3 regions of the Candidatus Symbiopectobacterium sp. NZEC127 genome follow, and region 3 is predicted to be linked to each of the others. Evidence: predicted binding sites of a transcription regulator. Region 3 holds the regulator's gene; each other region holds the start of a gene.

Region 1 (5,377 bases), on a different contig from region 3:
TTTCACACACCTTGTCGGTGACCCACTCCGCCATCAGGCGGTACGTCATCAACTTGCCGCCGGTAATGGTGACAAATCCTTCCAGCCCGTCGCGGCTGGCATGGTCAAGCAGCACGATACCGCGACTCACGCTGCGCCCGCTCGGATCGTCATCGCTGGCGACAAGCGGGCGCACGCCCGCATAGGCGCGCAAAATACGCGTCTGCGCCATCGCCGGAGCCAGTTTCGCCCCTTCACGCATCAGGATCTCTACTTCTTGCGGCGTGACGGACATGTTGTCTATCTGGTCATAGTCCACGCGGGTTGAGGTGGTGCCGATCAGTGAAATGGTGTCACCCGGCACCAAAATGTCGGCATCGGCAGGCTTACGGCAGCGGTTAATCACCATATTGTTGATACGGTGGCCCAAAATCAGCAGTGCGCCTTTGGCAGGGAACATGCGCACGCGCAGATCCGCATATTCGGCAATGCGCTGTCCCCAGATGCCAGCGGCGTTGATCACCACTTGCGCATAGAGATCGAGAGTGCGTTGTTGTTTATGGTCGAAAACGCGCACACCGGTAACACGATCGCCCTGACGTATCAGTCCCAGCACTTCGTGATAGGTCAATACTTCCGCCCCGTGTTCGCAGGCATCGACCATATTGGCGGTGGTAAGGCGAAATGGATCAACGGTGCCGTCCGGCACGCGTACCGCGCCAATAAGCTGCGGGTTGGCAGCAGGTTCAAGGCGCAGCGCTTCTTGCGGATCAATCGCCTGCGCATTGATACCCGCCTGCTGACAGGCCGCGATAAACTGGGATTGATAGGCCAGATCGTCTTCGGGCAGCGTCAGGAACAGGCCGTCGGTTGGCTCCACGCAGTGGCGGGCGATACGGCGTAAAATCTGGTTTTCTTCAATGCATTCGCGCGCGGATTCACTGTCGGTTACCGCATAGCGCGAACCGCTGTGCAACAACCCGTGGTTACGACCGGTTGCGCCTGTCGCAATGTCAAAGCGCTCCAGCAACAGGCAACGCAGTCCCCTGAGTGCCAGGTCGCGCAAGGTTCCCGCGCCCGTCGCGCCGCCGCCAATCACGATAACGTCGGTTTCGCGGTAGGCCGTGCTGTTTTCCATGATGGTGTCACCTTTCCGGATCTTCATTAAGGGTATTCAGACACAGAAAAGGAAAAAAATGATTGATAAAGAGCAAATTCGAGCAAAAAACGAAAATAACGAACCGGATATGTAATCGTTTCGCGATAAAAGTCACACCAATATGAGGTCTATAGGGGAGCATTTTGTTAAGCAAAGCACAATAATTGCACGACCGTCATAAAAATGTAACATTTTAGCGGTGGCTCACATTGAAACCCTGCGCCATTTCGCTACCATACGCGCGATTTAGCACAAAATAATTATCGCTTTTAAGCGTATTGGAGAACGTTATGCTGAGTATTTTTAAGCCCGCCCAGCACCAGCCCAGAGTGAGCGACGATCGGGTCGATCCGTTATACCGTCGTCTGCGCTGGCAGATTTTTTTTGGGATCTTTTTCGGTTATGCCGCTTACTATCTGGTCAGAAAAAACTTCGCATTAGCCATGCCGTACCTGATTGAACAGGGGTTCTCTCGCGGCGACCTTGGCTTTGCGTTATCAGGGATTTCTATCGCCTATGGTTTTTCCAAATTTATCATGGGCTCCATCTCCGACCGTTCCAACCCGCGCGTATTCTTGCCCGCAGGGTTGATTCTGGCGGCGGCAGTGATGCTGTTTATGGGCTTTGTGCCTTGGGCAACGTCGAGCATCGCCGTCATGTTTGTACTGCTGTTCCTGTGCGGCTGGTTCCAGGGCATGGGGTGGCCGCCGTGCGGACGTACCATGGTGCACTGGTGGTCGCAGAAAGAGCGCGGCGGTATTGTTTCGGTCTGGAACTGTGCCCACAACGTGGGTGGCGGGATCCCGCCGCTGCTGTTCCTGCTGGGGATGGCCTGGTTCCATGACTGGAGAGCGGCACTCTACATGCCGGCGTTTGGTGCGATCCTGATTGCGGTGTTTGCCTTCGTGATGATGCGCGACACCCCGCAATCCTGCGGCCTGCCCCCGATTGAAGAGTATAAAAATGACTACCCGGTGGATTACACCGAAACCTCAGAGAAGGAACTGACGGCAAAAGAGATCTTCATGCAGTATGTGTTCCCGAACAAGCTGCTGTGGTATATCGCGATTGCCAACGTGTTCGTCTACCTGCTGCGTTACGGTATTCTCGACTGGTCGCCGACCTACCTGAGAGAAGTGAAGCACTTCGCGCTGGACAAGTCCTCCTGGGCGTACTTCTTGTACGAATATGCGGGGATCCCCGGCACGCTGCTGTGCGGTTGGATGTCTGACAAGGTGTTCAAAGGCAACCGTGGTGCCACCGGGGTATTCTTTATGACGCTGGTCACTATCGCGACCGTGGTTTACTGGCTGAACCCGGCGGGCAATCCAGGCGTCGATATGGCCTGCATGATTGTTATCGGCTTCCTGATCTACGGCCCTGTTATGCTGATCGGCCTGCACGCGCTGGAACTGGCACCGAAAAAAGCGGCGGGTACGGCAGCGGGCTTTACCGGCCTGTTCGGTTACCTCGGCGGCTCCGTTGCGGCCAGCGCCATCGTCGGTTATACCGTTGACTTCTTCGGTTGGGACGGCGGCTTTATGGTGATGATCGGCGGCAGCGTCATGGCGGTGGTACTGCTGTTTATCACCATGATCAATGAGAAGAAACATAAGGCAGAAATGGAGAAACGCGCCTAATCGCGAGCGCCTTCTGTCTGCTGGCGGCCTTGGCCGCCAGCAACACCGTTACACCGCAGAGAGAAACAAACGGCGCAACTCGTGCGCCACCGCATCGTCTGCGTTGCTGCCAATGACCTCCAACTGCGGCAGTAAATCTTTCAGACGCTGATGCGCGTTGCGCATAATGCACCCTTTACCGGCCATCGACAGCATTTCAAAATCATTCATCCCATCGCCAAACGCAATGCACGATGTCAGGGTATGCCCCATCAGTTTCGCTACGTGTTCCAACGCATGACCTTTGGATACGCCGCCGGCCATCACTTCCAGACAGCTCAGCGTGGAAAAGCTCACGTTAACCCGATCGCCCCAGCGCGCATTGATCGCCTCTTCCAACGGCAGCAGCTTCTCATGGCTGTCACAGGTAAAGAACACTTTGCTTACGCCGTCAGTGCCGAGCAGACCCGGTTCAAACAGCTTGTATTTGAACACCGACTCCTGAAAAAAGCGTTCCTCTTCCGGACGGGAGCGACTCATAAACCATTCATCATCGCGGTAGACGTGCGTCAGCATCTCCGGGTTGCGGTACACCATGCCGTAGAGATCGTGCGCAATATCCTGATCCAGATTGTGGCTGAAGATCAGCTCGCCCTGCGTGTTGTGCACGCGCGCGCCGTTAGAGGTAATCATAAAGGCACTGATGCCCAGCCCGTCACGAATCTGCGCCACATCCAGATGATGCCGCCCGGTAGCAAACACAAAGTGGATGCCCTGTGCAGTCAGCAGTTTCAGGGTTTCTTTGGCGAACGGAGACAGCGTGTGGTCTGGCGACAGCAGCGTGCCATCTAAATCGGAAGCAACGACGTGATACATAACAGTGAACTCTCACCTCTAAGGGACATGGCGCGGCGTCGGCCGCAACATTTACGGATATTGTGCAAAATGATTGAGAATATGGGTAAACACCTGTGCCCGAATCCCATCTTCTTCAAATAACAGTTCATGGCGGGCACCCGCAATCACCACCGGAACACCGCCAGCGCAGGGGTGTCCGGCCTCAGCCAACGCCTGACAAAAGGCATCCTGACTGTGATTATCCACCACGATATCTTCCTGCGCCTGAAGCAACAGCAAGGGCGTGGTAATGTGCGCCGCCAATGCAATCAGCTCGCGCCCGGCAGCCATCGATTCCCGCATCCAATGATAGGTCGGACCGCCAACGCGCAGGCCGGGTTCGTCGGCATAGGCACGCACGCTGCGACGGTAACGCTCACGGCTGTGCGTTAACACGTTGATCAAATAGGGCAGCGGACGCCATTGCCCGGTGCCGATAGCGTAATAATCGCGAATGCGCGGATGCAGTTCTGCCCAGGCAACAATGCGTGAGGCCAGCCAGCCCGGCATCGGCAATTTAATGCCACACATGGGTGCACACAGCGCCACGGCATCGAATGCGTCCGGCCGACGGGCCAAAAAATGCCCCAGGATCGCGCCGCCCATTGAGTGGGCGAGTGCAAAGCAGCGCTGATAGCGCAAGGGATCGGCGGTTTTCACCGCATCCACCTGGTGCAACCAGAATTGCTCGACGTCGTCTACATAGTCGCCAAAGCGTACCACATGGCCACGATTGCCGTCTTCCAGCATCCGCCCGGAGCGCCCCTGACCGCGATGATCCATGATCAGCACATCATAGCCTGCCTGGAACAAATCGTAGGCGACTTCACCATACTTTACATAGCTTTCAATGCGACCGGGGAACACCACCACCAAACGCGAGTGCTGTGCAGAGGTAAAGCGCACAAAACGGATCGGCACATTGTCAACGCCGGGAAATTCACCCTCCTCACGCTGACGCCAGAAATCCAACAGCGTGCCGGTGACAAAGGCAGAAAACTGGTTTTCTCTGAATAAAAGGCCGGAAATTTCGGGTGACATCGCGTTTCTCCTTGATGCACGGCACCGCGCTAAACACCTGCAACGCAGGGTCCACAAGAGAGTTTTGTGATCGCTGGCACAACAATCAGCAATGGCGTATTGTGGCACATTCGACCGCAATGTTTAACCACGTAACGCATCGGCAAACAATACCGCATCCGTTGCATGCGATCGCAAACAATGCCAACGCAACAACCTGCAATCAGGAAGCAGCTATGACCCTCGACTGGTGGTTAACCTATCTACTCACAACGCTTATTCTCAGCCTTTCTCCGGGGTCGGGGGCTATCAACACCATGAGCACCGCCATCAGCCACGGCTATCGCGGGGCGGCGGCGTCTATCGCCGGGCTGCAAGTCGGGCTGGCTATCCATATCGTATTAGTGGGTATCGGTCTCGGCGCGCTGCTGTCGCAATCGCTGCTGGCTTTTGACATTCTGAAGTGGCTTGGTGCTGCTTATCTGATCTGGCTCGGCATCCAGCAGTGGCGCGCGGCAGGTTCACTCGATCTGCATGCGCTGGCGGGCACCCTGCCACGCCGCCAGCTGTTTCGTCGCGCCGTTCTGGTCAACCTCACCAACCCGAAAAGCATCGTTTTTCTGGCAGCGCTGTTCCCGCAGTTTATCGTGCCACACCAGCCGCAAGTCGCTCAGTATCTGATTTTGGGGGTGACCACCGTGGC
Region 2 (5,377 bases), on a different contig from region 3:
AGATTCGTCTGGTTCGCTACATTTACGCACAACGCTATCTGGAACACCACGATGAGGAGTTTATGCGCCGCTGTGAGCGAGTACGAGGCCAGTTTATGCTGACCTCCGCACTGTGCGGACTCATTCTGGTGAGTCTGGTGTCCATGTTGATGTGGTATTGATCGATTGGGTATTTAACAATGTGTAACCAACAAAGATAAAAGGCGATTCTCTCGAATCGCCTTTTTATTACGTGCGGTTTCAACCCTGACGGATTAAATCAGTTTCAGCGCCAACCAATAGAGCACGCCTGACATCACCAGAGAAACCGGCAGCGTAAACACCCAGGCCAGCAGGATGTTCTTAACCGTTTTGCCCTGTACGCCGCCGCCATCAACGATCATGGTGCCCGCGACCGCCGAGGAGAGAACGTGGGTGGTGGACACCGGCATACCGGTATAGCTCGCCACACCAATCGACAACGCCGCTGTTACCTGCGCAGACACCCCTTGCGCGTAGGTCATGCCACGTTTACCGATCTTCTCACCGATAGTCACCGCGACGCGACGCCAGCCCACCATGGTGCCCAGAGAGAGCGCCAATGCGACAGCAACGATAATCCATAACGGCGCGTACTCAACGGTTTTCAGCATATCTTGACGCAGATTGTTCAGATAGCGTCGGTCTTCCGACGTGGTTTCCGGCAGCTTCGCTACCTTGTCCATGGTATCCGCAATGCACATCAGCAAACGGCGCACGCGACCGCGATCCTCAGCATTCAACTGGTCATAACTCTTCAGGTTATTCAGCAGACCCAGTGAACGCTCAATGGCGATCATGACGCGAGAACTGTCGCAGTGGAACTCTTTCACGCCATTAGCAGGCAACACCGTTTCTGTCGCCGGTACCGGCGTAGAGAGGTCGATGACGTGTGTGAGCGCATCGCCGTGCTGTTGATAGAACTCCTGCAAGTTGACGACCGCATCACGCGTGCGACTGATCTCATAGCCGGAAGCGCTCATGTTGACGACAAAGCCGGCAGGCGCAACGCCAATCAGCACCAGCATGATCAGGCCGATACCTTTCTGACCGTCGTTAGCGCCGTGGGAGAAGCTAACGCCGATAGCGGAGATAATCAGCGCTGTACGCGTCCAGAACGGCGGCTTACGTTTGCCATCCAGCTTTTCACGATCGGCAGGCGTGAGGTGAACACGTTTACGTTTCTTGTTGCTATTCCAAAAGCGCAACAGCACAAACAACACCAAGCCTGCGACCACCATCCCCACAATCGGAGACAGAATCAGTGACAGGAAGATGCTGATCATTTTGGGAACGTTGAGCGCATCCACGACGGACGTGTCGGTGAGCAGGGCGTTGGTTAAACCAATCCCGATGATAGAACCAATCAAGGTGTGAGAGCTGGAGGCCGGTAAACCAAAGTACCAGGTGCCCAGGTTCCAGATAATCGCCGCCAGCAGCATGGAAAACACCATGGCCAGGCCGTGCGCAGAACTGACGTTAAGCAGCAAATCAGTAGGCAGCAAATGCACGATGGCATACGCCACGCTCAACCCGCCTAGCATCACGCCGAAAAAGTTAAACAGTCCGGCCATGACAACCGCATATTCCGCCCGCATTGCGCGCGTATATATAACGGTGGCAACAGCATTCGCCGTATCGTGAAAGCCGTTAATGGCTTCATAGAACAGAACAAATACCAGTGCCAAAATCAGCATCAGACCGGTATGAAAATCAACCCCGGTAAATAAATGTAGCATAAGCGTTAGGCCATTTGTGGTCATGAACGCGGCGCATTATCTGCGACAAGCCTAAACGGGAAAAGGAAAATATGACTTTTTTTTGACGAAAAGATGACCAATTCGGCTATTGGTCAGATTTATCTTAATAAAATCAAAAAAATACATATTCTTGTATAAATATACATTTTGTTACGCTGGCATCCATTCGCACCTGACACTACAATCAGCCGCCCGGTTATTATCGGGAAAATGCTTACTTTTTAGGTTGCCCTTGCTAGGAGAGCGCACTGTGGAATCGTTTGATGTTGTCATTGTGGGTGCAGGTGCTGCCGGTCTGTTTTGTGCCGCGCAGGCCGGACAACGCGGACTGCGCGTTCTGCTGGTGGATAACGGCAAAAAACCGGGTCGCAAGATATTGATGTCGGGCGGCGGCCGCTGCAACTTCACCAATATGTACGCCGAGCCAGCTGCTTATTTGTCTGAAAATCCGCATTTTTGCAAATCCGCACTGGCGCGTTACACCCAGTGGGATTTTATCGATCTGGTCAATCGACACAGTATTGCTTACCACGAGAAGACCCTTGGGCAGCTGTTCTGTGATGACAGCGCGCAGCAGATTGTGGATATGCTGATGCGCGAATGTGAACTCGGCAACGTACAGTTTCGTCTACGCAGTGAACTCCAGAGTATTGAACGGACGGGCTCAGCGTTCACCCTCACCTTTGCCAATGGCACAGTGATCGTTCCACAGGTGGTGATTGCCAGCGGCGGACTTTCCATGCCGGGGCTAGGCGCATCCCCCTTCGGTTATCAGGTCGCACAGCAGTTTGGCCTTAAGGTACTGCCCACACGCGCAGCGCTGGTACCGTTTACGCTGCATAAACCGCTGTTGGAGCAGATACAGACCCTGTCTGGCGTTTCCGTGCCCGTGGTGGTGACGGCGAAAAACGGTGTCAGCTTTAAAGAGAGCCTGCTGTTTACCCATCGCGGCCTTTCAGGCCCGGCCATCCTGCAACTCTCGAGCTATTGGCTACCGGGCGAAAGGGTGACGATCAATCTGTTGCCACAGCACGATCTTAACGCGCTGCTTGCCGAGCAACGTGCGGCGCACCCCAATCAGAGCCTGAAAAATACGCTGGCGCTGTGGCTGCCGAAACGCCTGGTCGAGTGTCTGCAAACGTTGGGATTGGTGCCCGAGGTGTCACTTAAGCAACTACAATCCCCCCAGACAGCCGCGCTCACGGAAAATCTGCACGCCTGGCAGGTGCAGCCCAACGGTACGGAAGGCTATCGCACCGCAGAAGTCACGATGGGCGGAGTGGATACGCGTGAGTTATCGTCAAAAACCCTTGAAGCCAGTAAAGTACCGGGCCTCTATTTTATCGGCGAAGTGGTGGACGTTACCGGCTGGCTGGGAGGCTATAACTTCCAGTGGGCATGGAGTTCCGCCTGGGCGTGCGCGCAGGCGTTAACACGCTGATTTGGGATAGTAAAGTGGACACAAGTTTTGCAAACACAATGAATCGCCCTATCCCATTTCCCAAAAGCCCGGCCTAAGGCCGGACGTATTGTTAACCCCGTTGATGCCGGAGATGCGCATTAACGGTATCGCACCGAGTGTGTCACCTCATGGACGAGAGGCTGTGCCGTCTGGCGTACGCGCCATCGTCCAGGATGGGATGCCCCCCTCACAGGGATATTTAGCGGCTTTATCTTCATCAATATCGATGCCCAAACCAGGCTTGTCGTTCAGGTAGGCGTAACCCTGATCGATCTCTGGACACCCAGAGAAGACCTCACGCAACGCATCATTCATTGGCGTATATTCTTGAATACCGAAATTCGGTGAGCTCAGATCAAGGTGCATATTGGCACAAACCCCGACTGGCGAGATGTCACCCGGTCCATGCCAGGCGGTACGCACGCCGTTCAGCTCACTGTAGACCGCCAGCTTCTTCGCTGGCGTGATGCCGCCAATCGTGCTGACATGGCATCGAATGTAATCGATTAACTTGTTATCAATTAATGGCTTCCATTCGTTCACGTTAACGAATAGCTCGCCCATCGAGATCGGTGTAGATGACTGCTGACGCAACATTTTCAGCCAGTCGATATTTTCTGGTGCAACCGGATCTTCAAGATAAAACAGCTGATACTGTTCGAGCGTTTTTGCCAGATTGATGGCCGTTACCGGCGTGACGCGTTCATGCACATCATGAATAAATTCAATGCCAAAACCCAGTTTGTTGCGCAGATGGTCGAACAAACGCGGAACGCTCTTCGCATAGGCATCAGGATCAAAATAAATACCGGGGGTTTTGCTTCTTGGTGAACGCTTCGGTTGAATATTTTTTGCGCGTGCCAGTTGTGTGGCAATTAACTTCAAATCGTCTGTTCCAGCACCACCATACATCCCCATCTGGCAGCGAACATATTGATAACCTTCTTCCATACGGGCGCGGATATTATCTTCCACCGCCACTTCATCGCCCCCGTCAGTGTGGCAATACAGTGGGATACCATCGCGACATTTTCCACCCAGCAAGTCATAAACCGGCATTCCGGCAAGTTTGCCTTTGATATCCCATAGCGCCATGTCCACGCCGGACAGCGCGTTGTTCATGATGGGGCCGTTACGCCAGTAACCGCTGACTGCACCGGATTGCCAGATATCTTCAATACGGGTGGGATCTTTACCGATCAGAAACGGTGCCATGTATTCATCAATCGCATTTTTCACGGCAAAAATTCGCTGTGTGAACGTCGCGCACCCAAGACCATAGAGCCCCGGCTCATTGGTCTCGACCTTGACGACGGCCAAATCAATGCCACCGGGTGCCGTAAGAATGGTTTTTACATTGGTAATCTTAAGGTTACTCACTTTAACTCCTCAATTCAGCAAATCAACGCCATGTCATACCGAGGAGGACAACACGGCGAAATATTTGTAGGTCGTCCTACAACTTCACGTGTTATATCACGCTTTACAATCCCACAGTTCCTTGAACGTTCATTTTGTGACAAAGGTCAAAAAACGTCAAATCGAAGATATAGTTATTCATTAAATACAATGAGTTATACAACTTCAGATAAAGAGAGATAAGCGTTATTTGTGATCCGTATTGCAAAATCATTTTTGTATTGTTGATTTTACAAAAGTGAAAATCCACTCTTAAATAAGACAGTCGTCATACAAATATCAAGCGTGAGGAAAATTACATGACTGCTTTATTTGATTTAACGGGGAAAACAGCACTGGTCACCGGTTCTGCACGGGGTTTGGGGTACGCCTATGCAGAGGGGCTGGCCGCCGAAGGCGCACACGTTATCCTCAATGATATACGTGACACGCTCCTGACTGAGTCCGTTGATAAACTGAGAGCCAAAGGCTACACCGCCTATGGCGTAGCCTTTGATGTTACTAAAGAAGACGCGATTGAAAACGCGTTCAACCAACTGGATGAACAGAATATTCATGTTGATATTTTGATCAACAACGCAGGTATTCAATATCGCAAACCGATGGTGGAACTGGAACTTGAGAACTGGCAAAAGGTTATCGACACCAACCTGACGAGCGCCTTCTTGGTCTCACGAGCCGCTGCCAAGCGAATGATTGCGCGCAACACCGGGGGAAA
Region 3 (5,377 bases):
ACCATTTCATCAAACAGCGGGCGTAACCGCGCTTGTTGTTCTTGCGCCATATCGGTCAGCGCCAGTTTGCGTTCGAAAACGTCCTGTGGAGATAATTCGTCCAGCGTCTCTTTCTTTTCGCGCGCAATGGCCTGCAAGCGCTGCTCACGGTTGCGCCGCAACAGCAACACGTCGACGGGTAATGTGTGCGTTAGCTGCTGTATGCGCTGCTGCATGTCGCTGAGGTAGGTGTCGGTGGCGATCTCGATGTCCAGCCAGATACGCTGCCCGGTTTCGGGAGCGGGGAGGCTGTGCAACTGCTGCTCTATTTCCGTCAGATTGCCTTTGATGAGGCGCATCGGTTGCGTCACGGGAACGGGCAGCAGCGTTATCTCCGGGGGCGCACTTGGCGGGAAGTCGATCAACGCGACCGATTTTTCACTGCCAAGCTCATCAAAACTCAGAGCAATCGGTGAGCCGCTGTAACGGATATGCTCGCTGTGTCCCACGCGCTGCGGGCGGTGGATATGCCCAAGGGCGATATAGTCGGCAGGCGGAAAAGCCTGCACCGGGTAGGCATCGAGCGAGCCGATGTAGATCTCGCGCACCGCTTCCGAGGCGGTAACCCCAACGGTGGTCAGGTGTCCGGTGGCGATAATCGGCAGGGGCAATGCCAGCGTGTCGCGTAAATCGCAGGCGTACTGGTAGCATTGCGCATAGTGTCCGCTGATGGCGTCTTGCAAGGCGAGCTGTTTTTCCTCGCCGGATTGACCCGCCAGGCTGCGCAGGATGTCGCGCGGACGCAGAAAAGGAATGGCGCACAGCATCGCGCCGGGCGCGCCTTGGCGGGTATTGAGTGCCAATACCTGCTGCGTCACATCCTCGGCGGCGTTGGCGATAACACGGGTATTAAGGCACGCCAGCAGATCGCGCGATTCATTCAGGGTCGCCACTGCATCGTGGTTGCCGGCCAGCAACACCAACTGGCATCCGGTGGGGCGCAATGCCACCACAAACCGGTTGAGCATTTCGCGCGCATAGCTGGGCGGCGAACCGTTATCAAAAATATCACCCGCCACAATCAGCGCATCGACCTGATGTTCGGTTATCTGCTCGATGAGCCAGTCGAGAAACGCTTGATGCTCCGGTGCGCGACTTTTAGTATAAAAATATTGGCCCAGATGCCAGTCTGCGGTGTGAATGATACGCATGGCGTTTCCTGTTAGACGTGCTATCTACTGTAGGGCGATTATAAGCAGTGTGGGCGGTGGCTGTCGTTATCGCCGCGAAAATTTTGGAAACAACCGCTAAACAGGGTGTTACCTTCAGCGTTGATTTTCATAAATCTGTCATAAAACTGACGCATACTGCTTTCGCCCGCAGAAGATGAGCCACTCAGGCGCCTGTTGTTTAGGTAAAGTGGGCAATCGTGATATTTCGTTATTGTTGACGCGTTTCATACGCTGACTAACGGCAGGATGAACAATGGCAAGACGCATACTGGTCGTAGAGGATGAAGCGCCGATTCGTGAAATGGTGTGCTTCGTGTTAGAGCAAAACGGCTATCAGTCCGTTGAAGCGGAAGATTATGACAGCGCAGTGACGCGTTTGTCCGAACCCTATCCGGATCTGGTGCTGCTGGACTGGATGCTGCCAGGTGGCTCGGGGTTGCAGTTTATCAAGCACATGAAGCGCGAAGCGCTGACGCGGGATATTCCGGTCATGATGCTGACGGCGCGCGGCGAAGAGGAAGATCGCGTGCGCGGGCTTGAGGTTGGCGCGGATGATTACATCACCAAGCCGTTTTCGCCCAAAGAGCTGGTAGCACGTATCAAGGCGGTAATGCGCCGCATTTCACCGATGGCGGTGGAAGAAGTGATTGAAATGCGGGGGTTGAGTCTGGACCCCACCTCTCATCGCGTCACCACAGAACAGCACGCGCTGGAGATGGGACCGACCGAATTCAAGCTGCTGCATTTCTTTATGACGCACGCTGAGCGTGTTTACAGTCGCGAGCAGTTGCTCAATAACGTTTGGGGAACTAACGTTTATGTTGAGGATCGTACTGTGGACGTGCATATTCGTCGCTTGCGCAAGGCGCTGGAAACCAGCGGACACGATAAAATGGTGCAAACGGTCCGGGGAACGGGGTACCGTTTTTCTACGCGTTATTGATGTGTGCGTTAGCCATAGCGTGCGCGACATCGTGGCTGAATACCGCCAAAGCGGAGAATTTTTAACGTGTTAGAACGTCTTTCGTGGAAAAAGCTGGCATTGGAGCTGGCTTTTTTTTGCTTGCCCGCCCTGTTGTTGGGCCTGATTTTCGGCTACCTGCCCTGGTTTATGCTGGTGGCTGTGTTGGTGGTGCTTGGCTGGAACTATTACAACCAGCTTAAACTCTCCTATTGGCTGTGGGTCGATCGCAGCATGACGCCGCCGCCCGGGCGCTGGAGTTGGGAGCCGCTGTTTTACGGGCTGTATCAAATGCAACTGCGTAATCGGCGGCGGCGGCGCGAGCTGGCCTTGCTGATCAAACGATTTCGCAGCGGTGCCGAGTCGCTGCCCGACGGTGTGGTGATCACCACCGAGGAGGGCACCATCATCTGGTGCAACGGCCTGTCGCAGCATTTGCTCAGCCTGCGTTGGCCGGAAGATAACGGCCAGAATATCCTCAATTTGCTGCGCTATCCCGAGTTCACGCAATACATGCGCCAGCAGGATTTCACCCGCGCCTTGACCCTGCAACTGATCAATTCACACCATGTCGAATTCCGCGTTATGCCTTACTCGGAAGGGCAATTGTTGATGGTGGTGCGCGACATCACCCAAATGCACCAATTGGAAGGCGCGCGGCGCAATTTCTTTGCCAACGTCAGCCATGAATTACGCACTCCGCTCACCGTGCTGCAAGGCTATCTGGAGATGATGCAGGACGACTCGCTGGATAGCCCGCTGCGTAACAAAGCGCTCTCTACCATGCAGGAACAGACGCGGCGTATGGATGGGCTGGTGAAACAGTTGCTCACGTTATCGAAAATCGAAGCGGCAGCGCCGATCAATCTGGCGGAAAAAGTCGATGTGCCACGCATGCTGCGCATCCTGCAACGTGAAGCACAGACGCTGAGCCAGGAGCGCCACGAAATTGTGTTCCGCATTAACGATGGGCTGAGCGTTTATGGCAATGAAGAGCAGTTGCACAGCGCCTTCTCCAATCTGGTGTACAACGCGGTTAATCACACGCCGGAAGGCACGCGCATTGAAGTGTGCTGGCAAAAAATCACGCAGGGCGCGCAGTTTCAGGTCAGCGATAATGGCCCCGGTATTGCCGCAGAGCACATTCCTCGCCTGACCGAGCGTTTTTACCGCGTGGATAAAGCCCGTTCGCGCCAAACGGGCGGCAGCGGGTTGGGGCTCGCCATCGTCAAGCATGCGCTCAGCCATCATGATTCGCGATTGGAGATCCTCAGTGAACCGGGTGCCGGAGCGCGTTTTATGTTTACGCTTCCTAACCGGTTGATTGTCCCTGCCTCTCTGTCGGAGAATAGCACTACCCCTTCGGCCTGATGGACAGTTGACCTATGATGCCAGCCCCGCGTTTTTCGGGTTTCTTGCTCTGTACTGCGCTGCTACTCAGTGGCTGGAGCCACACTGCGCGCAGCGAGCAAATGCTGGCGGGGAATCTCTCCAGCGCAGGCTCTGATACCCTGGCGACGCTGATGGCGTTTTGGGCTGCCGATTTCAACCAACATTATCCCAGCGTTAACGTGCAGATGCAGGCGGCGGGATCGTCATCGGCACCCACGGCACTCGCTTCCGGTGCGGCACAGCTTGGCCCGATGAGCCGTGCCATGAAGGCGAGTGAGATTGAGGCGTTTGTGCAGCGCTACGGGTATCCTCCCTTGGCCGTTCCGGTGGCGATGGATGCGCTGGTGGTGTTAGTGAATCAGGATAACCCGCTGCCGGGGTTGAACGTGCAACAGCTCGATGCGCTGTTCTCCATTACCCATCGCTGCGGGGCCACGCAAACCGTTACCCATTGGCGCGATCTCGGGCTGACCGGTGAATGGGCACCGCGTCGCGTGCTGCGCTACGGGCGCAACTCCGCGTCAGGCACCTATGGCTTTTTTAAGCAGCAAGCGCTGTGCGGCGGGGATTTCTTGCCGCTGGTGAATGAGCTACCGGGCTCGGCGTCGGTAGTGCAGGCCGTAGCCACCTCCACACAGGCCATTGGCTATGCCAGCATCGGTTTTCGCGCCAGCGGGGTGAAAATGTTGCCGCTGGCGGCGCAGGGAAGCGACTACGTTGCGCCGACGGTGGACAATATTCGCAGTGGCCGTTATCCCTACGCGCGCTATCTCTATATTTATGTCAATAAAGCGCCAGAGCATGCGCTGGATAGCCTGACCGCCGCCTTTATGGATCGGGTGTTGTCTACCGCCGGGCAAAATCTGGTGAGTCAGGATGGCTATCTTCCCTTGCCTGAGCCTGTGCTGGTTAACGCACGCCAGCAGCTCGGTCTGTAGCACGCTATCATTCTCATCCATCACCGTCATTCCCGCGAAGGCGGGAACCTCGTGCAGGTGAAACGCGTTCATTCTGGCGGAGATCCCCGGCTTTCGCCGAGGATGACGAGAGGGAAGGCCGAGGACGACGAGAGGGGAAAGTGACTTTGTCATCAGTCTGACGTGAATTTTATTCATGTTTGTCGCGGAAAGTGAAAATTATTCTATTGCCCTCAACCTGCTGCCATGACAGGATTTACCCACCTTCTAGCCGTCCAGATGTCTAAATAAGTATAAGGCGTGATTACTGTACGGCGTGACTATTCATTTTGAAACTATTTTGCAATGCCGCTTGTCTCGTGCCGTGTCGGGAGGGGGGGGTTGCGAAAGATCAGGAGTTTACCATGGCTAAAGTACTTCCCCCTTTCCGCGCTGACGTGGTCGGCAGCCTGTTACGTCCCGCTGCAATCAAAGAAGCGCGCGTGCAATTCCAGTCCGGTGCCATTAATGCGGAGCAACTGCGCACCGTTGAAGATGCAGAAATCCTGCGCGCGGTTGAGCTGCAACGTGAAGCCGGGCTTCAGGTTGTCACCGACGGTGAATTCCGTCGCGCCTGGTGGCACTTCGACTTTTTCGAAGGCTTGAACGGGGTGGAAGCTTTCGAAGCGGACCACGGCATTCAGTTTAACGGTATCCAAACCAAATCTCGTGCCATCAAAGTGACGAGCAAGGTCAGCTTTAACCCGCAGCACCCGATGCTGGCGCATTTTCGCTACCTGAACAGCATCGCGGGTGATGTGACCGCCAAGATGACGATTCCCAGCCCGAGCGTGTTCCATTTCCGTGGCGGACGCAAGGCCATCGACAGTCAGGTTTATCCCACGCTGGATGCTTAT

What was found. The regulator PhoB, encoded in region 3, activates phosphate uptake and scavenging genes when phosphate is short. The targets are predictions, from matches to a motif close to CTGTCATAAAACTGNCNNAT.
Region 1: the regulator PhoB is predicted to act here: its motif matches at 1,311-1,330, upstream of glpT (glycerol-3-phosphate transporter).
Region 2: the regulator PhoB is predicted to act here: its motif matches at 1,827-1,846, upstream of pitA (inorganic phosphate transporter PitA).

What each region holds. Positions count from the first base shown of each region.
Region 1 covers NZ_JAGFPG010000007.1:83,347-88,723, reverse strand. Annotated here, with positions in the region: gene glpA (anaerobic glycerol-3-phosphate dehydrogenase subunit A) at 1-1,117, opposite strand, end outside; gene glpT (glycerol-3-phosphate transporter) at 1,429-2,778, shown strand; gene yigL (sugar/pyridoxal phosphate phosphatase YigL) at 2,827-3,633, opposite strand; gene pldB (lysophospholipase L2) at 3,685-4,695, opposite strand; gene rhtB (homoserine/homoserine lactone efflux protein) at 4,911-5,377, shown strand, end outside.
Region 2 covers NZ_JAGFPG010000006.1:85,406-90,782, reverse strand. Annotated here, with positions in the region: gene uspB (universal stress protein UspB) at 1-161, shown strand, start outside; gene pitA (inorganic phosphate transporter PitA) at 255-1,757, opposite strand; gene J5069_RS19235 (NAD(P)/FAD-dependent oxidoreductase) at 2,029-3,219, shown strand; gene J5069_RS19230 (enolase C-terminal domain-like protein) at 3,367-4,620, opposite strand; gene J5069_RS19225 (SDR family oxidoreductase) at 4,959-5,377, shown strand, end outside.
Region 3 covers NZ_JAGFPG010000004.1:156,526-161,902, forward strand. Annotated here, with positions in the region: gene sbcD (exonuclease subunit SbcD) at 1-1,190, opposite strand, end outside; gene phoB (phosphate response regulator transcription factor PhoB) at 1,465-2,154, shown strand; gene phoR (phosphate regulon sensor histidine kinase PhoR) at 2,221-3,543, shown strand; gene J5069_RS16435 (PstS family phosphate ABC transporter substrate-binding protein) at 3,558-4,502, shown strand; gene J5069_RS16440 (cobalamin-independent methionine synthase II family protein) at 4,886-5,377, shown strand, end outside.